2 regions of the Methylorubrum podarium genome follow, and region 1 is predicted to be linked to the other one. Evidence: riboswitches for the same ligand, from Rfam matches in the RefSeq annotation. Region 1 holds a riboswitch; the other holds the start of a gene.

Region 1 (3,199 bases):
GCGCTTGGCCATTTTTTCGCGGTGGCGGCTGTCGTCGTCGCTCATGCGGGATTCTCTCGTGAGGGTTTGACCGTCAGCGGCAGGCCCGCGACGGTGAGCACGACCCGGTCGGCGTCGCGGGCGAGGCGCTGGTGCAGCCGCCCGGCCGCGTCGCGGAAGCGGCGGGCCAGCGCGTTGTCCGGCACGATGCCGAGGCCGACCTCGTTGGCCACCAGCACCAGCGGGCCCGGCGCCGCGGCGCAGGCCCGCGCCAGGGCCTCGGTGGCCGCGTCGAGATCGGCCTCCGCCAGCAGCAGGTTGGTGAGCCAGAGCGTGAGGCAATCGACCAGGACCGGCCCGGTCGAGGCGGCCACCGCCTCCGGCAGGGCCGTCGGCACGTCGAGGGTGCGCCACGCGTCCGAGCGCCGCGCCCGGTGCTCGTGGATGCGGGCGCGCATCTCGTCGTCCCAGGCCTGCGCCGTGGCGATGTAGAGCCAGGGCGCGGGGCAGACCTCGATCAGCCGCTCGGCATAGGCGCTCTTGCCCGAGCGCGCGCCGCCGAGCACCAGGGTCATCCGGGGAGCGGCCTGAAGCATCCGTCCCCTTTGCCCCAGGGGCCGCTCCGGCGTCAAAGGCCACATATTGACAACATGCTGTCTAATAGACAATATGTTGTCATGTCATCGACGAGGAACGAAGCCGCGGACGCCGCGACCGCCCTGGTGCTGGAGATTTTCCGGTCCGGCGGCGCGCTGCTGGCCGCCGGTGACCGTCTGGTCGGGGATCTCGGCCTCACCAGCGCCCGCTGGCAGGTGCTCGGCGCCGTCGCGCTCGCCGCGCAGCCCCTGCCGGTCGCCCGCATCGCCCGCGACATGGGCATGACGCGCCAGGGCGTGCAGCGGACGGTCAACGAACTGGCGACCGACGGCCTCGTCACCTTCGGCGACAACCCCCACCACCGCCGCGCCCGCCTCGTCCTCCTCACGCCCGCGGGCCGGGACGCCTACGCGGCGGCGGCGGCGCGGCAGGCCCCCTGGGCGGCGGCGCTCGCCCGCGATCTCGACCCCGCGGCGCTCGAGGCGGCCCGCGCCCTGGTGCGGACCATCGGCGAGCGCGCTTGCGAACTTCCGGGAGACCACGATGCTGATCGGTGAACTGGCCCTCGTCACGGCGGCGGCCTTTGCCGGCGCGGCGCTCTATGTCGGCTTCGTGGAGCATCCGGCCCGGCTGGTCCTCGATCCGGGCTGCCAGTTGCGGCAATGGCGCCCGAGCTATCGGCGGGCGACGCGGATGCAGGGCGGGCTGGCGCTGGCCGCCACCGCGCTCGGCCTGCTCGCCTGGGCGGGAACGGGCGATCCGCGATGGGGGCTCGGGGCGGCGCTCGCGCTGGCCAACTGGCCCTACACCCTGCTGGCGATCATGCCGACCAACCGCGCCCTGCTCGCCACCGCGGAGAGCGATCCCGCCGTGGCGCCGCTGATGCGGCGGTGGATCCGGCTGCACGCGGTCCGCAGCGGGCTCGGTCTGGCGGCGGTCGCGGCCTTCCTGTGGGCTCTGCGGTGATCGCGTCGTGATCCGTCAGTCGGTGCGCGGCACGTTGTGCGTCCGCCCGCATCAGGCTATGACCGCCCGGTGACGGTGCCCCGGCGACGGGGTGAAAAGGGAATGCGGTGAGAGGTTTTTGAAAAAACCTCGATTCCGCGGCTGCCCCCGCAACTGTGAGCGGCGAGCTCCTGCCACGAGCCACCGGGCGATCCGGGAAGGCGGCAGGCGCGACACCAGCCGCGAGCCAGGAGACCTGCCGTCCGACCGCGTTTTGTGTCCTCGAACGCCGCCGGTGGGGCGGCCGGAGCCCGTGACCCGATGACGACAGCGACCCTTCAGACCCAGGCCGCCACCCGCTCGGCTGAGGGCGCCCGCGCGCTCCTCGTCGCCGCCTTCCTCGGCCTCGGTCTCGTCTTCGTGGCGGGCTTCGCCCCGGCGACGGTGCTGCACAACGCGGCGCACGATTTCCGCCACGCGCAGAACTTCCCCTGCCACTGAGCGCGCGCGTTCCAGCGGCTTCAAGCGGTTCCATGATCACCCGATTGCTGTCGGCGGCCCTCGTCGCCGGCTTCCTCGCGTCCGTCGTCGCGACGGGCCTGCAGCTCGCGCTGACCTCCCCGCTGATCCTCCAGGCGGAGACCTACGAGGGCGAGGGCGCGCACGCCGCCCTCGCGCCGTCTTCCGATGCCCCCTTCGCCGCGCTGATCGTGCCGGCCCACGGGGGGAGCGGCCACGATCACGGCAAGGCCGATGCCACCTCCGACGAGTGGCAGCCCGCGCCGGGCCTGCAGCGCATGGCCTTCACCGGGCTCGCCACGCTGGTCGGCGGCGTCGGCTACGCACTGCTGCTCGCGGCGGTGATGCTGGCCTTGCGCCGCGAGCCGACGCCGCAGAGCGGTCTGACGGTCGGCATCGCCGGCTTCCTCGCGGTGGCGCTCGCCCCCGCCATCGGCCTGCCGCCGGAACTGCCGGGCATGGGCGCCGCGCCGCTCGTGCTGCGCCAGTCCTGGTGGCTGATGACGGTGGTGGCGACCGGGCTCGGCCTCTACCTGATCGCCGTGCGGCGGGTGCCGCTGACGATCCTGGGCGGCCTCGTCCTCATCGTCGCGCCGCATCTCGCCGGGGCGCCGCACGCGGTCGATACCGTTTCCTCGCAGGTGCCGCCGGCCACGGCCGCGCAGTTCGCCGCGCGCTCGCTCGCCATCGGCTTCGTGTTCTGGGCGGTGATCGGGCTCGCCTACGGTTGGGCCTGGGGGCTGTTCGGCCGCGCGGCGGGCGCCCGTGCCCATGCCTGACTCCCTGCCTGATTTCCGGCCTAACCCCGACACCGCAATCCTGTCGGTCTGCACCACCTGCCGCGCGGCGGGCGACCCGTCCGAGCCGCGCGCGGGGGCCAAGCTGCTGGCCGCGCTCCTCGCGGAGGCCGAGCGGGAACCGGTGCCGGGCCTGACGATCGCGGGCGCCGAGTGCCTCTCGGTCTGCAAGCGGCCCTGCACCGTGGCGGTGACCTCGCCCGACCGCTGGACCTACGTCTACGGCGATTTCGACGCGCTCGAAGACGCCGGCGCGTCCGCCCGCACCCTCCTGGCGGGCCTGCGCCGCTACCTCGACACGCCCGACGGCGTCGTGCCCTGGCGCGAGCGGCCGGAAGCCTTCCGCAAGGGCGTCGTCGCCC
Region 2 (3,199 bases), on a different contig from region 1:
GTTCGACGCGGCCCGGGCGGTCTGCGTCCGCGGCTCGAAGCGGAATTCCTCGGGGCGCCGCATCGGCAGCGGCACGGTGAGCGCGACGCGGGCCGTCGGCGCGGCCGGGCGCGGCGCGGCGGAGGGCGCGATGTCGACAGATTGATCCGCGGGGAGGGCGGCGAGCGTCACGGGCGGTTCCGGCGCGGTCGGAGCCCGGAAGGCGACGGCCTTCGGCGCCTGTCGGACGAAGCCGCTTCCGGCCGTGTCGAGGACGGGCGCGGGGTCGAGCATCCAGGCCAGGGCGCCGGGCGCGGCCGGCGCGGCGTCCGCCGGTTCGGCCTCGCCCGAGACCTGCGCGGTCTGTGCGGGCGAGGGCGCGGCGGTCTCCTGCGGTTGCAGCAGGCCGGCCAGGGCGAGGCCGCCGAGGGCGGTGAGCGCGAGCGCCGCGAGGGGCGGCCCGCGCCGACGGCGGACGACGGGCCGGGCGGAGCGACTCTGAACGAGCTCGGCGATGTCCATTCGGGCGGTACTCGACAACGCGGATCCCGCACGGCCTCTCACCGTCTTCCCGGCCTCTCTGTGCCAGAACGACGATCGAGATGGCTTCGCCGATTAGGGAATGATCAACCTTAAGCCTTTCCTCATTGAACGGGATCTTGGTTAATCTTGCCTAAATCGCAGCCACCTCCTGTCAAAAAGCTTTGCCGCTGAACGTCAGGTTCAGCCGTGGCGGACAGCCGGGATGACGGCCAACGCTGCCGCGTCGAGACCGAGCTCTCTCCGCCCGATGCCGCATCGTGCCCCGCGGGTCACAGGCTGTGTAACGTTGTTACATTCCGCGCCGCCGCGTGTTGACCCTTCGCCGCATCGCAGCGAAGGTACGCCTGCCAAGGTTCCCTTGGGCGGATGTCCGAGGGCTAAGAGGGAATTCGGTAAGCCGGTTCGCGCGACGCCGAAGCTGCCCCCGCAACTGTGAGCGGTGAGTTCCCGTCACCGATGGTCACTGGTGCCATGCACCGGGAAGGCCGCGACGGGGGCGCTGACCCGTGAGCCAGGAGACCTGCCTCGGCACGACGATGTCCCCCGGACGGGGTGTTCCGGCGGCGTGCCTGATCGGCGAGCGCGTTCCCCAGCGCGCGTCCGGCCCGGCATCCGCTCGGGCCCGCGTCCGAACAGCCAGAGCGCGCCCTGTGAGAGTTCGGACGAGCCTGTACGCCGTCATCGATGGAAGGCCGGCCCGGCGCCCGCGCTGGATGCTGGCCGCGCTGCTCTGCGCCGGCCTGCCCGGCGCGGAGGCGCGGGCACAGGATTCGGTCACCCTGGACGAGTTGGCGGTCGAGGGAGAGGGGCGCGGCCAGGGCAACGGCGTCGGCAACGGCGCACCGGACGGCCGGACGGCGGCGTCCGGCACGATCGGCCTGATCGGCCCGACGCCGGGCTACCGCGCCGACCGGGCGGTGAGTGCGACGCGGACCGACACGCCCCAGCGCGACGTGCCCCAGGTCGTCACCGTCGCGCCCCGGGAGGTCATCACCGATCTCGCGGCGACCCGTGTCGATCGCGTCTTCAACTACACGCCGGGCGTGGCGCAGCAGAACAATTTCGGCGGCCTCTCCGTCTTCAGCTACGCCATCCGCGGCGTCACCACCTCCGAGATCTACAAGAACGGCTTTCCGCTCAACCGCGGCACGCCGCCCCCGCCGGACACGCAGAACGTCGAGCGCATCGAGGTGCTGAAAGGCCCCGGCAGCGGCCTGTTCGGGCGCAGCGATCCCGGCGGCCTCGTCAACATCGTCACCAAGCAGCCCACGCGCGAGCGCTTCGTGGAGATGGGCGGGCTGTGGGGTTCGTTCGGACAGGTCCGCGGCACGGTCGATTCCGGCGGCGCGCTGAACGAGGAGGGCACGCTCCTCTACCGCTTCAACCTCGCCGCCGGCCGCCAGGGCAGTTTCCGCGATTTCGTGGACGGCGACCGGCTGCTGGTGGCCCCCGTCCTGAGCTGGCAGATCACGCCGGACACCCGGATCACCGTCGAGACCGAGTTCCTGCGCAACCGCATCGTGTTCGACCGCGGTGTCATCGCCCTCGACGGGCGGCTCGGGGTTCTTCCGATCTCGCGCTTCCTCGGCGAGCCGGGCCAGAGCACGTACCAGACCAGCAACACGATGCAGGTGCGGGTCGATCACCGCTTCAACGCCGACTGGCAGATGCGGCTCGCCACCCACTTCAACACCGGCACGCTGGAGGGCGAATCCGCCGAGATCCGTGCCATCGCCGCCGACAACCGCACCGTCTCGCGCGACCGGAACCTGCGCGACTACCGCTGGGACACGGCGATCGGCCAGGCGGAGGTGGTCGGGCGCTTCGACACCGCCGGCATCGGCCACACACTGCTGCTCGGCTTCGAGCGCGAGAGCACCGACAGCCGGGTCGTCTACAACCGCTCGAACTTCCGCACGAGCCCCTACGCCATCGACATCGACGATCCGCGCTACGGCCAGCCGCTGCCGCCGCTCACCATCCCGCGCAACAACCTGGAGCGGATCACCAACACCGCCCTCTACGCGCAGGACCAGATCGCCTTGAGCCCGGAATGGAAGGCGCTGGTCGGCGTGCGGTTCGACTTCTTCGAGCAGTCGTTCCGCGAGCGCATCCCGCGCTCCCAGGTCGATCAGACCTATTTCGCGGCGACCCCGCGGGCGGGCCTGGTCTACCAGCCGACGCCCGAACTCGCCCTCTTCGCCAATGTCGGCACCAGCTTCCGGCCGAATATCGGCCCCGACGCGGCGGCCGTGGCGCTCTCGGGACCGTTCGCGCCGGAGACCGGCATCGGCTACGAGGTCGGGACCAAGATCGACCTCTACGGGGGCGCCCTGGCGCTCACCGCCACCGCCTTCCGGGTCGATCGGGAGAACGTGCTGACGCCCGATCCCAACAACACGGCCTTCTCGCTCGCCGCCGGCGCGGTGAGGAGCGAAGGCTTCGAACTGACCGCCGCCGGCCAGATCACGCCGGAGATCAAGATCCTGGCGGGTTACGTCTACGCCGACGCTTTCGTGACCAAGGACAACGTGCTGCCGGTGGGCACGCCGCTCATCAACGTGCCGCGCCACTCCGGCAGCCTGCTCGCCGTGCACGAGGTGCAGGCCGGCCCGTGGAACGGGCTCGGGATCGGCGGCGGCGTGCGCGGCGTCGGCGAGCGGGCAGCGGACGCGGC

What was found. Region 1 has a riboswitch for cobalamin ahead of ABS772_RS10425 (CbtB domain-containing protein). Riboswitches for the same ligand answer to the same signal wherever they lie in the genome.
Region 2: another riboswitch for cobalamin. It lies ahead of ABS772_RS19465 (TonB-dependent siderophore receptor); the one in region 1 lies ahead of ABS772_RS10425 (CbtB domain-containing protein).

The regions. Positions count from the first base shown of each region.
Region 1 covers NZ_JBELQE010000060.1:21,367-24,565, reverse strand. The annotation lists gene cobO (cob(I)yrinic acid a,c-diamide adenosyltransferase) at 1-45, opposite strand, end outside; gene cobU (bifunctional adenosylcobinamide kinase/adenosylcobinamide-phosphate guanylyltransferase) at 42-575, opposite strand; gene ABS772_RS10435 (MarR family winged helix-turn-helix transcriptional regulator) at 657-1,133, shown strand; gene ABS772_RS10430 (DUF1772 domain-containing protein) at 1,120-1,542, shown strand; cobalamin riboswitch at 1,599-1,799, shown strand; gene ABS772_RS10425 (CbtB domain-containing protein) at 1,843-2,022, shown strand; gene ABS772_RS10420 (CbtA family protein) at 2,055-2,819, shown strand; gene ABS772_RS10415 (DUF1636 domain-containing protein) at 2,812-3,199, shown strand, end outside.
Region 2 covers NZ_JBELQE010000100.1:7,316-10,514, forward strand. The annotation lists gene ABS772_RS19460 (DUF2778 domain-containing protein) at 1-501, opposite strand, end outside; cobalamin riboswitch at 856-1,064, shown strand; gene ABS772_RS19465 (TonB-dependent siderophore receptor) at 1,173-3,199, shown strand, end outside.